One region of the Aquitalea magnusonii genome, then DNA from elsewhere that is predicted to be linked to it. Evidence: predicted binding sites of a transcription regulator. Region 1 holds the regulator's gene; the other holds the start of a gene.
The links. Region 1 encodes NrdR, which represses ribonucleotide reductase genes. Its sites were predicted from a motif close to AAANACNATATATNGTNTTT; they were not measured.
Positions count from the first base shown of each region.

Region 1 (8,127 bases):
GTTTCATTGTGGAACATGAAGCGTAGTTCGGCCAGACGAATTGCCGCTTCCTGCCTGACAGCCGCTGCCGGTTCATGGCATGGCAAAGGTCATGTTGATCCGGATATCCGCCCCCACCATGCGCACATCCTGAATTTTCACCTGCTGTTTGTCGGCCAGATCCTCCAGCGCCGGCCAGGCAAACAATCCTTGCGCGGTACTGCCCACCAGTGATGGTGCCAGGTAGAGAATGGCCTCATCCACCAGTCCGGCACGCACCAGCGCGCCATTGAGTCCGGCACCGGCTTCAATCATGAGTTCATTGACACCACGTTCGGCCAATCGTTGCATCAGCATGGGCAGATTGGCATGGCCGGCCTCTTCCGGCAGGACCATCAGTTCGGCACCCCGCTGCAGATAGGGTTGATGGCGGGTCAGGTCGGCAATGCTGGTCACCAGCAAGGTATTGCCACCGTGGAAAATGCGCCGGTCCGGCGGGGTGACCAGACGGCTGTCCAGCACCACCCGCAATGGCTGCTGTGGCAGGATGAAATCGCGTACCGTCAGTTGCGGGTTATCCACCAGCACGGTGCCGCTGCCGGTAAGAATCGCGCAACTGCGTGCGCGCAGCTTCTGCACATCGTGACGTGCGGCCGGGCCGGTAATCCACTGGCTCTTGCCATTGAGCAAGGCGGTTTTGCCATCCAGCGTGGCGGCGGCCTTGAGTGTCACCCACGGACGTTGCCGCTCCACCCGCGACAGAAAACCGCGATGTACGTGCCTGGCCTCGGCTTCCAGCAGTCCGGCACTGGCATCAATACCCGCCGCACGCAGCATGGCCAGCCCACGGCCGGACACCTCATGGTAAGGATCGACCATGGCTGCCACCACCCGCGCCAGCCCTTCCTGTACCAGCCGTTCGGCACACGGCGGCGTACGGCCATGATGGCTGCAAGGCTCCAGCGTGACATAGGCAGTCGCACCCCGCGCTGAATCGCCACGCGCCAGACAGTCCTTGATGGCCTGGATTTCAGCGTGATCCCCCCCCACCTGCAACGTAGCCCCGGTTCCAATCACCCGGCCATCCCGGACCAGAACACATCCCACACCGGGGTTGGGTGCCGCCCGACGAGTGGCGGCTTCGGCCAGGCGCAGTGCCTGCTGCATGAATACATGGTCTTGCGGGGAAAACGACGACATCAACAAGCCTTCCAGCGGAATGAAAAGTGGCCACCTCACCCCTGCCGGGCAGCGACCGATGGGGAGCAAACCACGCCCGGCATGCGCTGGGCGTTACCTTCGCTCAGTGATTGGATTTCTGTATTTCCTTGATGGCATCCGAAAATTCGGAGATATCCTGGAAACTGCGATACACCGAGGCAAAGCGCACATAGGCTACCTTGTCCAGCTTGGCCAGTTCGTTCATCACCATTTCACCGATCTGGCGGCTGGAAACCTCGCGCTCTCCCAGTTGCAGCAGGCGATGGCAGATACGGTCGATGGCATCGTCCACCAAGGCGGTGGGAACCGGGCGCTTGTGCAGCGCACGCAAGAAGCTGGTGCGCACTTTCTCGATATCGAATTCGGAACGATGGCCGCCGGATTTCACCACCTGCGGCATGCGCACGTCGGCGGTTTCGAATGTCGTGAAGCGCTTTTCACAAGCCAGGCAGCGGCGACGGCGACGGATGCTGGTACCGTCTTCGCTGACGCGGGAGTCGATCACCTGCGTATCGGCATTGCCACAGAAAGGACATTTCATGACGTGTCAATCCAGTGTTTTTATGATAAGCACTGATGGTATCAGCAAAGACCACACAGGTTAATGCCTGCCATCGTAAAGCCATGCCGATTTATTCCAGACAATAAAAAAGGCAGCCCTGAGGCTGCCTTGTTCAAACATGCTGGCGCTTACTTGGCGTAAACCGGGAAGCGATGGCACAGCGCGGTAGCCTGTTCGGCCACACGTGCAATGGCTGCATCGTCGTTCGGGTTGTCCAGTACGTCGGCTACCAGGTTGGCTACCATCACGGCTTCGGCTTCCTTGAAACCGCGGGTGGTGATGGCCGGGGAGCCGATACGGATGCCGGAAGTCACGAACGGGCTTTCCGGGTCATTCGGAATGGCGTTCTTGTTGACGGTGATGTGACCACGGCCCAGCAGCGCGTCAGCAGCCTTGCCGGTCAGGCCCTTGGGACGCAGGTCCACCAGGAAGACGTGGCTTTCGGTACGGCCGGAGATGATGCGCAGACCACGCTCGGCCAGGGTGCGGGCCATGGCGTCGGCGTTCTTCAGCACTTGTTCCTGATAAATCTTGAATTCCGGTTGCAGCGCTTCCTTGAAAGCGATGGCCTTGCCGGCAATCACGTGCATCAGCGGGCCGCCCTGCAGGGTGGGGAATACATTGCTGTTGATGCTCTTTTCGAACTCGGCCTTGGCCAGGATGATGCCGCCACGCGGACCACGCAGGGTCTTGTGGGTGGTGGAGGTCACGAAGTCGGCATGCGGCACCGGGTTCGGGTATACACCAGCGGCGATCAGACCGGCGTAGTGCGCCATGTCGACCATGAAGTAAGCACCGCACTTCTTGGCGATCTGGCCCATGCGTTCGAAGTCGAAGCGCAGCGCGTAAGCGGATGCACCACCGATGATCAGCTTGGGCTTGGTTTCCATCGCTACGCGTTCCATGTCGTCGTAGTCGATTTCTTCTTTTTCGTTCAGACCGTAGGCCACGATGTTGAACATCTTGCCGGACAGGTTGGCCGGGGAACCGTGGGTCAGGTGACCACCGTGGCCCAGGTTCATGCCCATTACGGTGTCGCCCGGCTTCAGGATGGAGAAATACACGGCCTGGTTGGCCTGGCTGCCGGAGTGCGGCTGCACGTTGGCGTATTCGGCACCGAACAGTTGCTTCACGCGGTCGATCGCCAGTTGCTCGATCACGTCCACGTGTTCACAGCCACCATAGAAACGCTTGGCCGGGTAGCCTTCGGCGTACTTGTTGGTCAACTGGGAGCCCTGGGCTTCCATCACTGCGGGGCTGGTATAGTTTTCGGAAGCGATCAGTTCAATATGATCTTCCTGGCGTTGGCACTCGGCCTTGATAGCGGCGGCCAGTTCCGGGTCGAACTTGGCAATCGTCTGGTCAGCTGCAAACATCTTTGACTCTTCCATCAAAGGGTTAACGATGAGGCCATTCTACACGAATCGCCCGGTGGAAAATTTTCACGTAAAGCTATTTTGGCAGTATCCGCAAACGCGACACGCCATGGTAGTTCTTTATTGTCCGCTCAGCTGCGGCAGGTCGTCCGCGGTAAAGAACAGCGGGATCCCGTCACGGCTTTCCGGGTAAACCTCGGCCAGCACATGCACATCGCGAACCCGGCATTCAGCCATCAGTTCACGGAAATTCGATTCAATCAGTGCCACATTGTCCATGGCCGCCAGCGGCCAGACAAAAGCCTCCCAGTTGCGTTCATCGCCTTCTGCCGACAGGGTGATGTGCAACTCACCGTTGTCATGGGCGGACAGAATGGCCACCGGGTCTTTCGACAGCTCGCGCAGCCGGCGGATCTGACTGCTGGCAAACACCTGCAAGGCCACCTCGAAGCGGGCGAAATTGCCAGCCACCAGGGCCTGCATCACCGGCAAGGGCGGGCGTGCAATCGGGAACAGCGTCACACCATCGGTGTGCAATTGTTCGCCCAGGAATTTCATCAGCGGCATGCCCCAGGCACCGACGGCACCACCCAGCTTTACCGGGACCGCATCACCTTCCGGCTGAATGGCCACACCCAGCAGGTAGCGCAGGAACACACCCTCTTCTTTCAGGGTGATGGCGGCACCGTTCAGGGCTTCGCCAACACCGTCTGCCGACGTCGTCAAATCACGGGTCAGGCGGTACAGCCTGGCCGCATCCATCGCCACCACCGTATCCGGATGCAGCAGTTGGCCAAACACGCGGACATCGCCATCCGAGCTGATGACACCATGTTGGCGCAGCAGTGCGTTCAAGCCATCTTCATCGGCAATGGCAGCAGGCAGCGTTGCCTGGTTCTTGCTGCCGGCCACCAGCACCAGCGGCAAGGCAAACACGTGCGCACAGCGCCCGTCCGGCTGCTCGACTGCGGCCCGCAATGCATCCCAGACAATCTTATAAGTGTCCTGCGACGGCACCATCGCCAAAGCGACCGAAATGGAGAGCAATTCGCCACGTTGCAACATTTGCGCCATGGCATCCCGAATGGCGACAAACCACATCTCGCGATCCGCTTCTGTCGTCGCGTTCTGCACCGACAGCGCGTTGTGGATCAGCATATTGGTCAGCGATACCTGCGGGTGGTATTGGCGCGGGTCCGGGAGAGTGAGAAGCGGCTGCGACATCATGTCATCCTGCTGAAATCGGGAAAGCGCATATTGTCGCACAGTCCGCCGCCGCTGGCTCACCAAGCAAGCGCTTGACTTTCGATTTCAAACATAAGCATGTGCTGATTAGCGACAAAAATGGATATTTTTTCGTTTTTCGAAAATACAGATGTTGACACTCGCACAGCGTATCCGGATAATCCGTACTCGTTGAGATGCAGCAATTGCTTCTTGATAGTTTCTCCTCTATTTCTCCTTTGTAGACTTGGCGCGGGCCTCACGGCACCGCGCATTTTTTTTGCCCAAACGCCTCAGACACGTCGACAATTTGCACATAACATAATGTTATTAAAGATTTTTTACAAAATATGCTGAAAAATCGAAGCCTGCAATGCGACAAACTTCTACTGGGAATGCTTGCGCAGCAAGCTCATTGACACTGCGGTGGGATGACGCGTCTGCTGCGGCATCTATGACAAGCGAAAATGTTCACTTATGAGCAATATCGCAACAAACGCTAAACATATATTGTATACAAGTTCAGATTGTTACAAAAAAGAAAAACCGAACATGCGGAAATGTTCGGTCTTGCAGGAAGAGCAAGAGGAAGCGGCGCCAAGTAACGCCACCAATCAGGGAATCCGGCCTGCTTGAGTAACCGGAAATGATCTGACTGAAGGCTGGATTTTAAGTTCTCGCTAAAAGAAAATTCTTATCCAAGGTCAAGATTGCTTGTGGCGAATACCCGACAGTTTTACTTGGTCTTACCCTGCCCCACTCATGGCAACACAGGCCGGGGCAAATCCAGCCAGGCCTGCACGGATGGCCGTTGCCATTGCAAGGCAGCGTAATCCGCCAGCCGCTGCGGTAGCTCATCACCATTCAGGCGCAGACGGTTAAGCATCAATGCCAGATCAACATCCACAATGCTCCACTCTCCAAACAAGTAGTCCGAATCCGGCGGCAGGACCTGCTCGGCCACACGTAGCAGTTTATGCGCCGCACGCTGTGCAGCGTCAGACAAGGGGCGTGCGATTAGCCGGTAGAACACCACCAGGGTGTCACGCTCCGGCCGCAACGGCAGCAGATCACTACGCAGCCAGGCCTGGATTTGCCGCGCCCGCGCCCTGGCCTGTGCTGACTGCGGATAGAGCGCCGGGGCGGGAAACAGCGCGTCCAGATATTCGGTAATGGCCGAGGACTCACTGAGCACGAAGTCACCATGCTGCAAGGCAGGCACCCGTGCTGTCAGCGAACGGAGCGCATAAGCCGGTGCATGATTGGCCCCGGCATCCAGATCCAGTGTCGACAGGGTAAAGGGCAGTTGCTTTTCCAGCAGCCCCACATACACCGACATGGCATAGGGACTGCAATACTGGGCATCGACGGTCAGTTGCAGGGATGAAGTTGATGGCATGGTCGGCTCGCAATGGGTTGATCGATCAAGCAGCTGAGACAGCTTGCCGCGCAAGGCGCAAGCACAGTTGCCGCTGTTCCAGTTAAAGCATGGAAGAAGTCGCGGACAAGCACATAAAAAAACGGCAGCCATGGCTGCCGTTGTTACCGATTCAGCGGACAGCCCGCTTATTTTTCCACCTGGGTCACATCACGCACCGCTCCGGTATCGGCGCTGGTGGTCATGGCCGCGTAGGCACGCAGGGCGGCGCTGACCGGGCGCTGGCGATCCACCGGTTTCCAGGCGTCACGGCCACGTGCTTCCATGGCGGCGCGACGGGCAGCCAGTGCCTCGTCGCTGATGGCCAGACGGATACCGCGGTTGGGGATGTCGATCTCGATGGTGTCACCCTCTTCCACCAGACCAATCGCACCGCCTTCGGCTGCTTCTGGCGATACATGGCCGATGGACAGGCCGGAAGTACCACCAGAGAAGCGGCCATCGGTCAGCAGCGCGCAGGCCTTGCCCAAGCCCTTGGACTTGAGATAGCTGGTGGGGTAAAGCATTTCCTGCATGCCTGGGCCGCCCTTGGGGCCTTCGTAGCGGATGACCACCACGTCGCCAGCCACAATCTGGTCGTCCAGGATGGCAGCAACGGCGTCGTCCTGACTTTCGAAGATGCGGGCACGGCCGGTGAACTTGAGGATGGAATCATCCACACCAGCGGTTTTCACGATGCAGCCACGCTCGGCGATATTGCCGTACAGCACGGCCAGGCCACCATCCTGCGAGTAGGCATTGGCCTTGTCGCGGATGCAGCCACCGGCACGGTCGTCATCCACATGCGGATAGCGCATGGATTGCGAGAAGGCGATGGTGGTGGGCACGCCGCCCGGTGCCGCGCGGTAGAAGCGGCGGGCTTCGCTGTCTTCGCCATGGCGCATGATGTCCCAGGCTTCCAGCCCCTCGGCCAGCGTCTTGCTGTGGATGGTGGGCACATCGCGGTGGATCAGGCCGGCACGGTCCAGTTCGGACAGGATGGCCACCACGCCACCGGCGCGGTGTACGTCTTCCATATGGTATTTCTGCGTGGCCGGCGCCACCTTGGACAGGCAGGGAACCGAGCGCGAGATGCGGTCGATGTCGGCCATCTTGAAGTCGACACCGGCTTCGCTGGCAGCAGCCAGCAGGTGCAGCACGGTGTTGGTGGAGCCGCCCATGGCCACGTCCAGGCTCATGGCGTTTTCAAACGCCTGCTTGGTGCCGATGGCACGCGGCAGCACGCTGGCGTCGTCCTGCTCGTAATAGCGCTTGGTAATGTCGACGATCAGGCGGCCGGCGCGCAGGAACAGTTCCTTGCGGTCGGCATGGGTGGCCACCAGGCTGCCGTTGCCCGGCAGCGACAGGCCCAGGGCTTCGGTCAGACAGTTCATCGAGTTGGCGGTAAACATGCCGGAGCAGGAGCCGCAAGTCGGACAGGCCGAGCGCTCAACGCGCTCCACATCTTCATTGGAAATGGCGCTGTTGGCCGCTTCCACCATGGCGTCCACCAGGTCGAGCTTGCGGATGTCGTTGCCCCATTGCACCTTGCCCGCTTCCATCGGGCCACCGGAAACAAAAATCACCGGAATGTTCAGGCGCATGGCGGCCATCAGCATGCCGGGGGTGATCTTGTCGCAGTTGGAGATGCACACCAGCGCGTCGGCACAGTGGGCATTCACCATGTATTCCACGCTGTCGGCAATCAGGTCGCGGCTGGGCAGGCTGTACAGCATGCCGCCGTGGCCCATGGCGATGCCGTCGTCGATGGCGATGGTGTTGAATTCCTTGGCCACACCGCCGGCGCGTTCAATTTCACGCGCTACCAGCTGTCCCATATTGTGCAGGTGGACATGGCCGGGCACGAATTGGGTGAAGCTGTTGGCAATGGCGATGATGGGCTTGCCAAAATCCTCGTCTTTCATGCCGGTAGCACGCCACAGGGCACGGGCACCCGCCATGTTGCGACCGGCGGTGGAGGTTTTGGAACGGTATTGGGGCATGTCTTGTTTCCTTGATGATCAGATGCTTGCAGAGCGCATTGCCACTGACCGCGCCTGTGTTGCAGGCAGGTCTGCCCTCTCCGGGGTGCCGCGGGATCGGGCTGGCCGCAATCTGTCATGGTAATGACAGGACGCGGCGGAACGCATTCCGTATAATTTCGTCCATATTCTTTTACCGCAAACGCACCCACCTGACAAATGATCGTTCATCCGCAGTTCGACCCCGTTGCCATTCACCTGGGCCCGCTGGCCATTCACTGGTATGGCTTGATGTACCTGTTGGGCTTTGGCCTGTTCCTGCTTCTGGGTAATTACCGCATCCGCCAGGGCCACGCTTTTCTCACC
Region 1 is NZ_AP018823.1:463,800-471,926, reverse strand. It holds gene ribD (bifunctional diaminohydroxyphosphoribosylaminopyrimidine deaminase/5-amino-6-(5-phosphoribosylamino)uracil reductase RibD) at 73-1,179, opposite strand; gene nrdR (transcriptional regulator NrdR) at 1,283-1,741, opposite strand; gene glyA (serine hydroxymethyltransferase) at 1,891-3,138, opposite strand; gene DLM_RS02270 (hypothetical protein) at 3,259-4,365, opposite strand; gene yfcF (glutathione transferase) at 5,123-5,761, opposite strand; gene ilvD (dihydroxy-acid dehydratase) at 5,929-7,782, opposite strand; gene lgt (prolipoprotein diacylglyceryl transferase) at 7,981-8,127, shown strand, end outside.

Region 2 (8,127 bases), 1.6 Mb from region 1:
GCTGCCGGCACTGGCGCAGTTACCGCCTGCCGCGCCGCGTTGGGAGCAAGCGCTGGCGCTGGCGGCGGAGGCCGGGGTGCAGGTGAGTCATGCGGTGTTGCAAACGGTATTGGCGCAGGGCGCGCGCTGGCAGCATTCGCACTGGTTGCTGACGCTGGATTACACACCGGATCACCCCTTGCGTCATGCGCATGGCCGTTTGCTGGGGCTGAACAGTTCGGCTACGCCCTTGCAGGCGCTGGCGCAGCAGATTGCCACGCCGCCGGGCATCTCTGCCGATAATGGCGAGTTGCTGGGGCTGGCCGCCGCCTGCCATCAGCGCTTGCACAGCCGTCTGTCGCGGCAGTTGCTGCGACAGAGGCAGGGTCAAAGCTGCCCGGCTTGAAGTATGGCGCGAGTGCGCAGACGGTAGTGCGTGAAAACTAGGCGTGACGCCAGCCAAACTGGCAAAAGCGCCGCTGCCAGTCGTCCAGTACCGCCTGTCCCGGCCATTGTGCGGCGTCGAACAATGGCTGGCCTTTGGCATCCCGCCCCTGTTGCAAGGCGGCGTGGGTGACGCCCTTGGCCTGCAGGCTTGCCGCCAGCTGATGCAGGCTGTCTGCCGTCATCAGGCGTGGGTCCAGCGTGGTGCGGCATTCCAGCGCGGCACCGCCGTCCGCTACCATGTCCAGCGCGATATCCAGCGCCTGCCACATGCGCGCCTCGCTGCCGGGCACGCCGGTGACGGCATCCACCCCGCCGGGCGCGGCCTTGATGTCGAGGCCGATCCAGTCCACCAGGCCCTTGAGTGCCGCCAGTCGCTGCGGGTAGATGCCCGCCGTATGCAGGCCGATGGCCAGGCCCAGTTGGCGGGCGTCCTGCATCCAGTCGGCCAGTTGCGGGGCCAGCGTGGCTTCGCCGCCGGAGAATACCACCCCGTCCAGAAAGCCCACGCGTTGCGCCAAGACCGCGCGGGCCGCGGGCCAATCCAGCACCCCGGCGCTGCGTGCCTGCAGCGTGGCATTGTGACAATAGCCGCAACGCCAGGGGCAGCCGGCCACAAACACCGTGGCCACCAGCCGCCCCGGCCAGTCGCAACTGGAAAATGGCTCGATGCCGGCCAGCGGCAGGCAGCCCGCGCCGGCCGGTGCAGCCGCCTCAGTGATGCAGATGCTGTTCATCAAAATGCACACGTTCGGCAAATTCGCCCTGCTTGCCGGTATTGAAGGCGGATACCGGGCGGAAGTAGCCCATCACGCGGGTCCATACTTCGCAGCGGGTGCGCAGGGACGGGTCCAGTTGTTCCGCCGGTTTGATTTCGGTTTGATGTGACATATTGTTCTCCGGTGAGAGGGGAAAAATGAGGCGCGGCTAACAAAACGGCCTAGCGCCCCTGGGCTAAGGCGCGCTGACACAGGCCGCCCGGCGCTGGGGCAAGGCGGCGCAGCGCAGCAGCAGGTTTGTGCCTGGCTGCGCCATGCTGTTTAGCAGCAGCCGGGCGCGCTGGCTGCCGTGCTGCGGGCCAGCAGTTCGGCATCGCACTTGGGGCAGAATTCGTGGTGGCCAGTCAGGTAGCCATGCCGCGGGCAGACCGAAAACGTTGGCGTCACCGTGATATAAGGCAGGCGGAAGCGTTGCAGCGAGCGCTGCACCAGTTGCTTGCAGGCCGCGGCAGAGCTGACTGCCTCGGTCATGTACAGGTGCAGTACCGTGCCGCCGGTATAACGGCGCTGCAGTGGCTCCTGGTGCTGCAAGGCCAGGAAGGGGTCATCGGTATGCCCGGCTGGCAACTGGCTGGAGTTGGTGTAGTAAGGCTTGTCCAGCGGGCCGGCCTGCAGGATGTCGGGGTAGCGCTTGCGGTCTTCGCGGGCAAAGCGGTAGGTGGTGCCTTCGGCCGGGGTGGCTTCCAGGTTGTACAGGTGGCCGGTGTCTTCCTGCATTTGCACCATGCGGGCGCGGATGTGGTCCAGCAGCGCCAGCGCCAGTTGCTGGCCGGCGGGGCTGCTGATGTCGTCGCGATCACCGGTGTAATTGCGCACCAGTTCGTTGATGCCATTCACCCCCACGGTGGAGAAGTGATTGCGCAGCGTGCCCAGATAGCGCTTGGTGTAGGGGTACAGGCCATCATCCATCCAGCCCTGCACCCGTTCGCGCTTGATTTCCAGGCTGATGCGGGCCAGTGCCAGCAGACGGTCGGTTTCGGCCAGCAGGCCTTCCCAGTCACCCCGGAAGCGATAGCCCAGCCGCGCGCAGTTAAGCGTAACCACGCCTAGCGAACCGGTTTGTTCGGCGCTGCCAAACAGGCCGTTGCCGCGCTTGAGCAGCTCGCGCAGGTCCAGTTGCAGGCGGCAGCACATGGAGCGCACCATTTGCGGCTCCAGGTCGGAATTCAGGAAGTTCTGGAAATACGGCAGGCCGTAACGCGCGGTCAGGTCAAACAGCAAATCGGCGTTGGCGCTGTCCCAGTCAAAATCCGGCGTGATGTTGTAGGTGGGAATGGGAAAGGTAAACGCCCGGCCATGGGCATCGCCCGCCCCCATCACCCGCAGGAAGGCGCGGTTGATGCGGTCCATTTCCGGCTGGCAATCGCCATAGCAGAAGGGCATTTCCTCACCGGCGATGATGGGGATTTGCCCGGCCAGGTCCACCGGGCAGGTCCAGTCGAAGGTGAGGTTGGTAAACGGGGTTTGCGTACCCCAGCGCGAGGGGACGTTAAGGTTGTAGACAAACTCCTGCATCGCCTGCTCTACCTGGGCATCACTCAGCGCATCGCGTTTGACAAAGGGTGCCAGATAGGTGTCCACGCTGGAAAATGCCTGTGCGCCTGCCCATTCGTTTTGCAAGGTGCCAAGGAAATTCACCATCTGGCCCAGGGCGGAACCCAGGTGACGCGGCGGCGCGGATTCCACCCGCCCCGGCACGCCATTGAAGCCATCATGCAGCAACTGACGCAGCGACCAGCCGGCGCAGTAACCGGCCAGCACGTCCAGATCATGCAGGTGGAAGTCTGCATCGCGGTGAGCCTGCGCCACCTGCGGCGGGTAGATGCCATCCAGCCAGTAGTTGGCGGTGAGCTTGCCGGCGGCGTTGAGTATCATCCCGCCCAGGCTGTAACCCTGGTTGGCATTGGCAGAAACACGCCAGTCGGCGCGGCTGAGGTATTCGTCCAGCGTGGCAAGCGGATTCACCAGTACAGTATTTTTCATAACAATATGTAGTGATTTAAAATTTCAAAACACTATATATTGATTTTTCTGCCACGGCAGCGCTGACAGAAAAAGACTTGATCCGTATCAAGCGCAGCCCTGCCCCACGGCCAAGCCACGTTGGCCGGCGCACCCGCCAGCACCGCATGGCTGACCAGCGCGCAGAACGGTCAGCTCAGCGGACTATAATGGGCTGCAACACCCGGCCGCCGTCCCCTGGCGGCACCAACCTTGAGATAAGCAGATAAGCCCAGGCCCACGGCCTTGCGGCGGCACACTATTCATGATCAGCAATCTGCAACCGTCATCGCAGGAAAAAGTGCGCATCGAACAGATCCGCCTGCTGCTCAATAATCTGGGCAGCTCGGTGCTGCCCGGCATTCTGGTGGTATTGCTGGTGGCCTATGCCTTGCAACACCAGGCCGACCCCTTGCGACTGAGCGGGTGGTGCGTGCTGGTGATTGCCTCCAAGCTCATCGACATTGTCGACGCCCGCCGTATTCTGGCCCGGCCCATTCTGCCTGCCGCACTGCCCAGGCTGCGGCGGCGTCTGGTACTGCTGCACGCCATCGACGGTGCCGCCTGGGGCAGCCTGATGTGGGTGGGTCTGAATCCGGCATCGCCGCCAAGCTGGATTCTGGCCATTGCCGTGCTGTCCGGCGTGGCTGGCAATTCCATGTCCATCCTGTCGCCCGTGCTGCCGGTGTTCATCGGCTTCATTTCACTGGAGCTGGGCATGATCGCGCTCAAGTCGCTGTTATCGGATGCGCTGGCGCTAAACACGCTGGGGCTGGCTGCCATCATGTATCTGGCCACCCTGCTGATGCAGGCGCGTAATAGCGAACGCGCCGCGCGTGGGGCCATCGAACTGCGCTTTGAAAACCTGGAACTGGTAGACCGGCTGCGCCAGGCGTCTGCCGAATCGCGCCGGGCACAACAGGAGGCAGAGCAGGCCAATCTTGCCAAGTCGAAATTCCTGGCCGCCGCCAGCCACGACCTGCGCCAACCCATCCACGCGCAGGGGCTATTTCTGGAAGTGCTGGGCAAAACCGCACTGGATGCCAGGCAGCAAAGCCTGCTGGCCAATATCCAGAGCGCCACCAATGCCTCGGCGGAAATGCTGCACAGCCTGCTGGATTATTCGCGGGTGGATGCCGGGGTGATCACCCCGCAGCTGCAAGCCTTTGCCCTGCAGCCACTGCTAAACAAGATGGAAAGAGAGCTGGCACCGCTGGCCAACACCAAGGGGCTGTTCTACCGCAGCCGTGACACGGCCGAGGTGGTGATGTCCGACCCGTCGCTGATCGAGCTGATCCTGCGCAACCTCATCAGCAATGCCATCCGTTACACCCAGCACGGCGGCATCCTGGTGGGCTGCCGCCGCCGTGGCGACCAGTTGTGGCTGGAGATATGGGACAGCGGCATTGGCATAGCCGCGCAGCAACAGCAGGAAATCTTTGACGAGTTCCACCAACTGGGGAATCCGGAACGCGACCGCAAGAAAGGCCTGGGCCTTGGGCTGGCCATCGTGCGCGGCCTCACCCAACTGCTGCAACACCCCTTGCGTGTAGCATCGCGGCCAGGCCGCGGCAGTGTGTTCCGCCTTGGCCTGCCACGCATCGCCACCGCCAGCCCGCTGCCAGCGGCAGCCGCGCCGGCAGTCGGCATCAGCCAATGCCTGCCCAAGGCCACCGTGCTGCTGATCGAGGATGACGATATTGTGCGCAGCAGCATGGTGCTGCTGTTGCAAAGCTGGGGCTGCCAGTGCATGGCGGCAGAGTCGCTGGACGCTGCCCTGCCCTGGCTCAATCACAAGCAACCGGACTTGCTGATCAGCGACTACCGGCTGCGTGAACAAAAAAACGGCAGTGATGCCATCCACGCCATCCGCCAGGCGGTGGGCCGCGACATTCCGGCCCTGCTGCTGACCGGCGACACCGCCCCGGCCCGGCTACGCGAAGCCAGCGACAGCGGCCTGCCCTTGCTGCACAAGCCGGTTGCCCCCGCACAACTGTACGACAGCCTTAACCAGCTACTCAGCCAACAGCCGTGCGCGCCGCAAGGCAGCGCACAGTAGAAAGGCTTTGCTTTTTTCTGAAAAAAGCACATATTTGCCAAGCCGGGAATTTCCATCCACTTGACATGGCAGGCCATGCCAGTGGACGCCACCGGCCCGGATCGCCCCATGCCCAGGCTGCACCAGCGGTTCAGCCTGCATAGCCCGTAGCTATTCCTTATCAGACGACCCATGCACCATGCTTAGCGCCAGACTGCTTCTCATCGACGACCACGCCCTGTTTCGTACCGGCCTGCGCCTGGTACTGGAAAACAACGACAAGGTTGGCAATATTCTTGAAGCCGGCACCGTGATGGATGCCATCCACCAGTACGGCAGCACGCCGGTGGACATCATCCTGCTGGACATCCAACTGCCCGGCCTGAACGGCTTGGATGGCGTCACCGTGCTGCGCCGACATTTCCAGTCGGCACGCATCATCATCCTGTCGGCCAGCCCGGAGCTGGCCAGCGCCACACCGGACATTGCCGGGGTGCTGGCCAAATCCGCCAGTGTCGAGCAGATTGACCAGGCGCTGGAACGCTGCCTGCGTGGCGAGGCTCTGATCGACGCGGCACCGGCCAAGGCGGCAGGCCGCGGCTCGCAACTGACGCCGCGCCAACTGGAAGTGCTCAGCGAGCTGTGCCTGGGCCGCTCCAACAAGGCCATTGCCAATAGCCTGGGCCTGTCGGAAAACACCGTGCGCGTGCATGTGGCCGCCATCCTGGAACAGTTTGGCGTCTACAGCCGTACCGAGGCGGTGCTGGAAGCGCAGCGCCGTGGCCTGGTACAGGTAATGCGCTGATGCGCTGGCAGCCCCGCCACCACCGACGTTCACAAGCTTGCGCGCCCTGCTAGGCGCGGCATGGCACTGCTGCCGGGCTTTCCGGGCAGCCCGCAGGGCATTGCCGGTGGCCGCTACCTGGACCGGAACCTTCCCGCCCACCGCCATTGCTGCGCCAGCGCTAAGGCTGCCAGCGGCTGAAACATGCTGATGGCGTGTAGGAATCGCCCTACAGGACTACAGCATTTATCCTGACAGCAAAATCCGCCGCTGGCCGATATCCGCACTGTCATGCGGTTTTTACAATTCAGTCATCACCATTTAAACAACAGGAGTGGTCATGGCTGAAACGAGTGCAAGCGACATCCTGGTCCGCTTCAAGAACGTACAAAAGAGCTACGACGGCGAGACCCTGATCGTCAAAGACCTCAATCTGGATATCCGCAAGGGTGAATTCCTTACCCTGTTGGGACCGTCCGGCTCCGGCAAGACCACCAGCCTGATGATGCTGGCCGGCTTCGAGACCCCCACTGCTGGTGAAATCATGCTGGGTGAGCGCTCGCTCAACCGGGTGCCGCCGCACAAGCGCGACATCGGCATGGTGTTCCAGAACTACGCACTGTTCCCGCACATGACCGTGGCCGAAAACCTGGCCTTCCCGCTGAAGGTGCGCGGCATGGACAAGACCGACGTCACCGAACGGGTGAAGCGCGCGCTGTCCATGGTGCAGCTGGACAAGTTTGCCAACCGCTATCCGGGCCAGATGTCCGGTGGTCAGCAACAGCGTGTGGCCCTGGCCCGCGCCCTGGTATTCGAACCGCAACTGGTGCTGATGGACGAACCGCTGGGCGCACTGGACAAGCAACTGCGCGAACACATGCAGATGGAAATCAAGCACCTGCACGAACGCCTGGGCGTGACCGTGGTGTACGTCACCCACGACCAGAGCGAAGCGCTGACCATGTCTGACCGCGTGGCCGTGTTCCACCAGGGCGAAATCCAGCAGATCGACAGCCCGCAAAACCTGTACGAGCACCCGCGCAACACCTTTGTGGCCAACTTCATCGGCGAAAACAACCGCCTGCACGGCAAGCTGCTCAGCCGCGAGGGTGATCGCTGTACCGTGGGCCTGGAAAACGGCGAACGGGTGGAAGCCATGGCCATTCACGATGCCGCGCCCGGTGCGCCGGTGTCGCTGTCCATCCGTCCGGAGCGCATCAATCTGAATGTGCAGCAGGAGCAAAACCGCTTCTCCGGCCGTATCCGCGAATTCATTTACCTGGGTGACCATGTGCGCATCCGCCTGGAAGCATGTGGCAATTCCAGTTTCATCATCAAGCAGCCTATCGCCACCCTGGACCCCAAGCTGTCCGTGGGCGACGTAGTTTCCCTGGGCTGGAATGTAGAACACGTAAGAGCGCTCGATCCTGTCGCAGTGGCCGAGTGAGTGCGTGCGAGTGAGTAGCGTGTAGCTGTAGTCCCAAAACAATATGGAGAACTATCAAATGAAGAAATGCATGAAAGCTCTTTCGCTGGCGGTAGTGGCAGCATGTTGCGCTCAGGCTGCCCAGGCAGCTGACCTGACCGTGATTTCCTTTGGCGGTGCCAACAAGGCCGCCCAGGAAAAGGCCTACTACGCACCCTTCACCAAGGCCACCGGCATCAAGGTGGTTGGCGGCGAATACAACGGCGAAATGGCCAAGGTCAAAGCCATGGTCGACACCAAGAGCGTGTCCTGGGACGTCCTGGAAGTGGAATCCCCGGAACTGGCCCGCGGTTGCGACGAAGGCATGTTTGAAAAGCTGGACTACAGCAAGATCGGCAACAAGGCCGACTTCGTACCGGGTGCCGCCCAGACTTGCGGCGTAGGCATCTTTGTATGGTCCACCGTGCTGGCCTACAACGCCGACAAGCTGAAGGTTGGCCCGACCAGCTGGAAAGATTTCTGGGATGTGAAGAAATTCCCGGGCAAGCGCGGCATGCGCAAAGGTGCCAAGTACACCCTGGAAGTGGCCCTGATGGCTGACGGCGTAGCGCCGAAAGATGTGTACAAGGTTCTGGCCACGCCGGCTGGCGTGGACCGCGCCTTCAAGAAGCTGGAC
Region 2 is NZ_AP018823.1:2,063,921-2,072,047, forward strand. It holds gene DLM_RS09835 (hypothetical protein) at 1-385, shown strand, start outside; gene DLM_RS09840 (anaerobic ribonucleoside-triphosphate reductase activating protein) at 423-1,160, opposite strand; gene nrdD (anaerobic ribonucleoside-triphosphate reductase) at 1,138-1,314, opposite strand; gene DLM_RS09850 (ribonucleoside triphosphate reductase) at 1,464-3,185, opposite strand; gene DLM_RS09855 (hybrid sensor histidine kinase/response regulator) at 3,469-5,262, shown strand; gene DLM_RS09860 (response regulator transcription factor) at 5,441-6,046, shown strand; gene DLM_RS09865 (ABC transporter ATP-binding protein) at 6,366-7,472, shown strand; gene DLM_RS09870 (ABC transporter substrate-binding protein) at 7,543-8,127, shown strand, end outside.
Region 2: a site for NrdR is predicted at 3,213-3,232, ahead of DLM_RS09850 (ribonucleoside triphosphate reductase). Genes of this name have one in related genera too.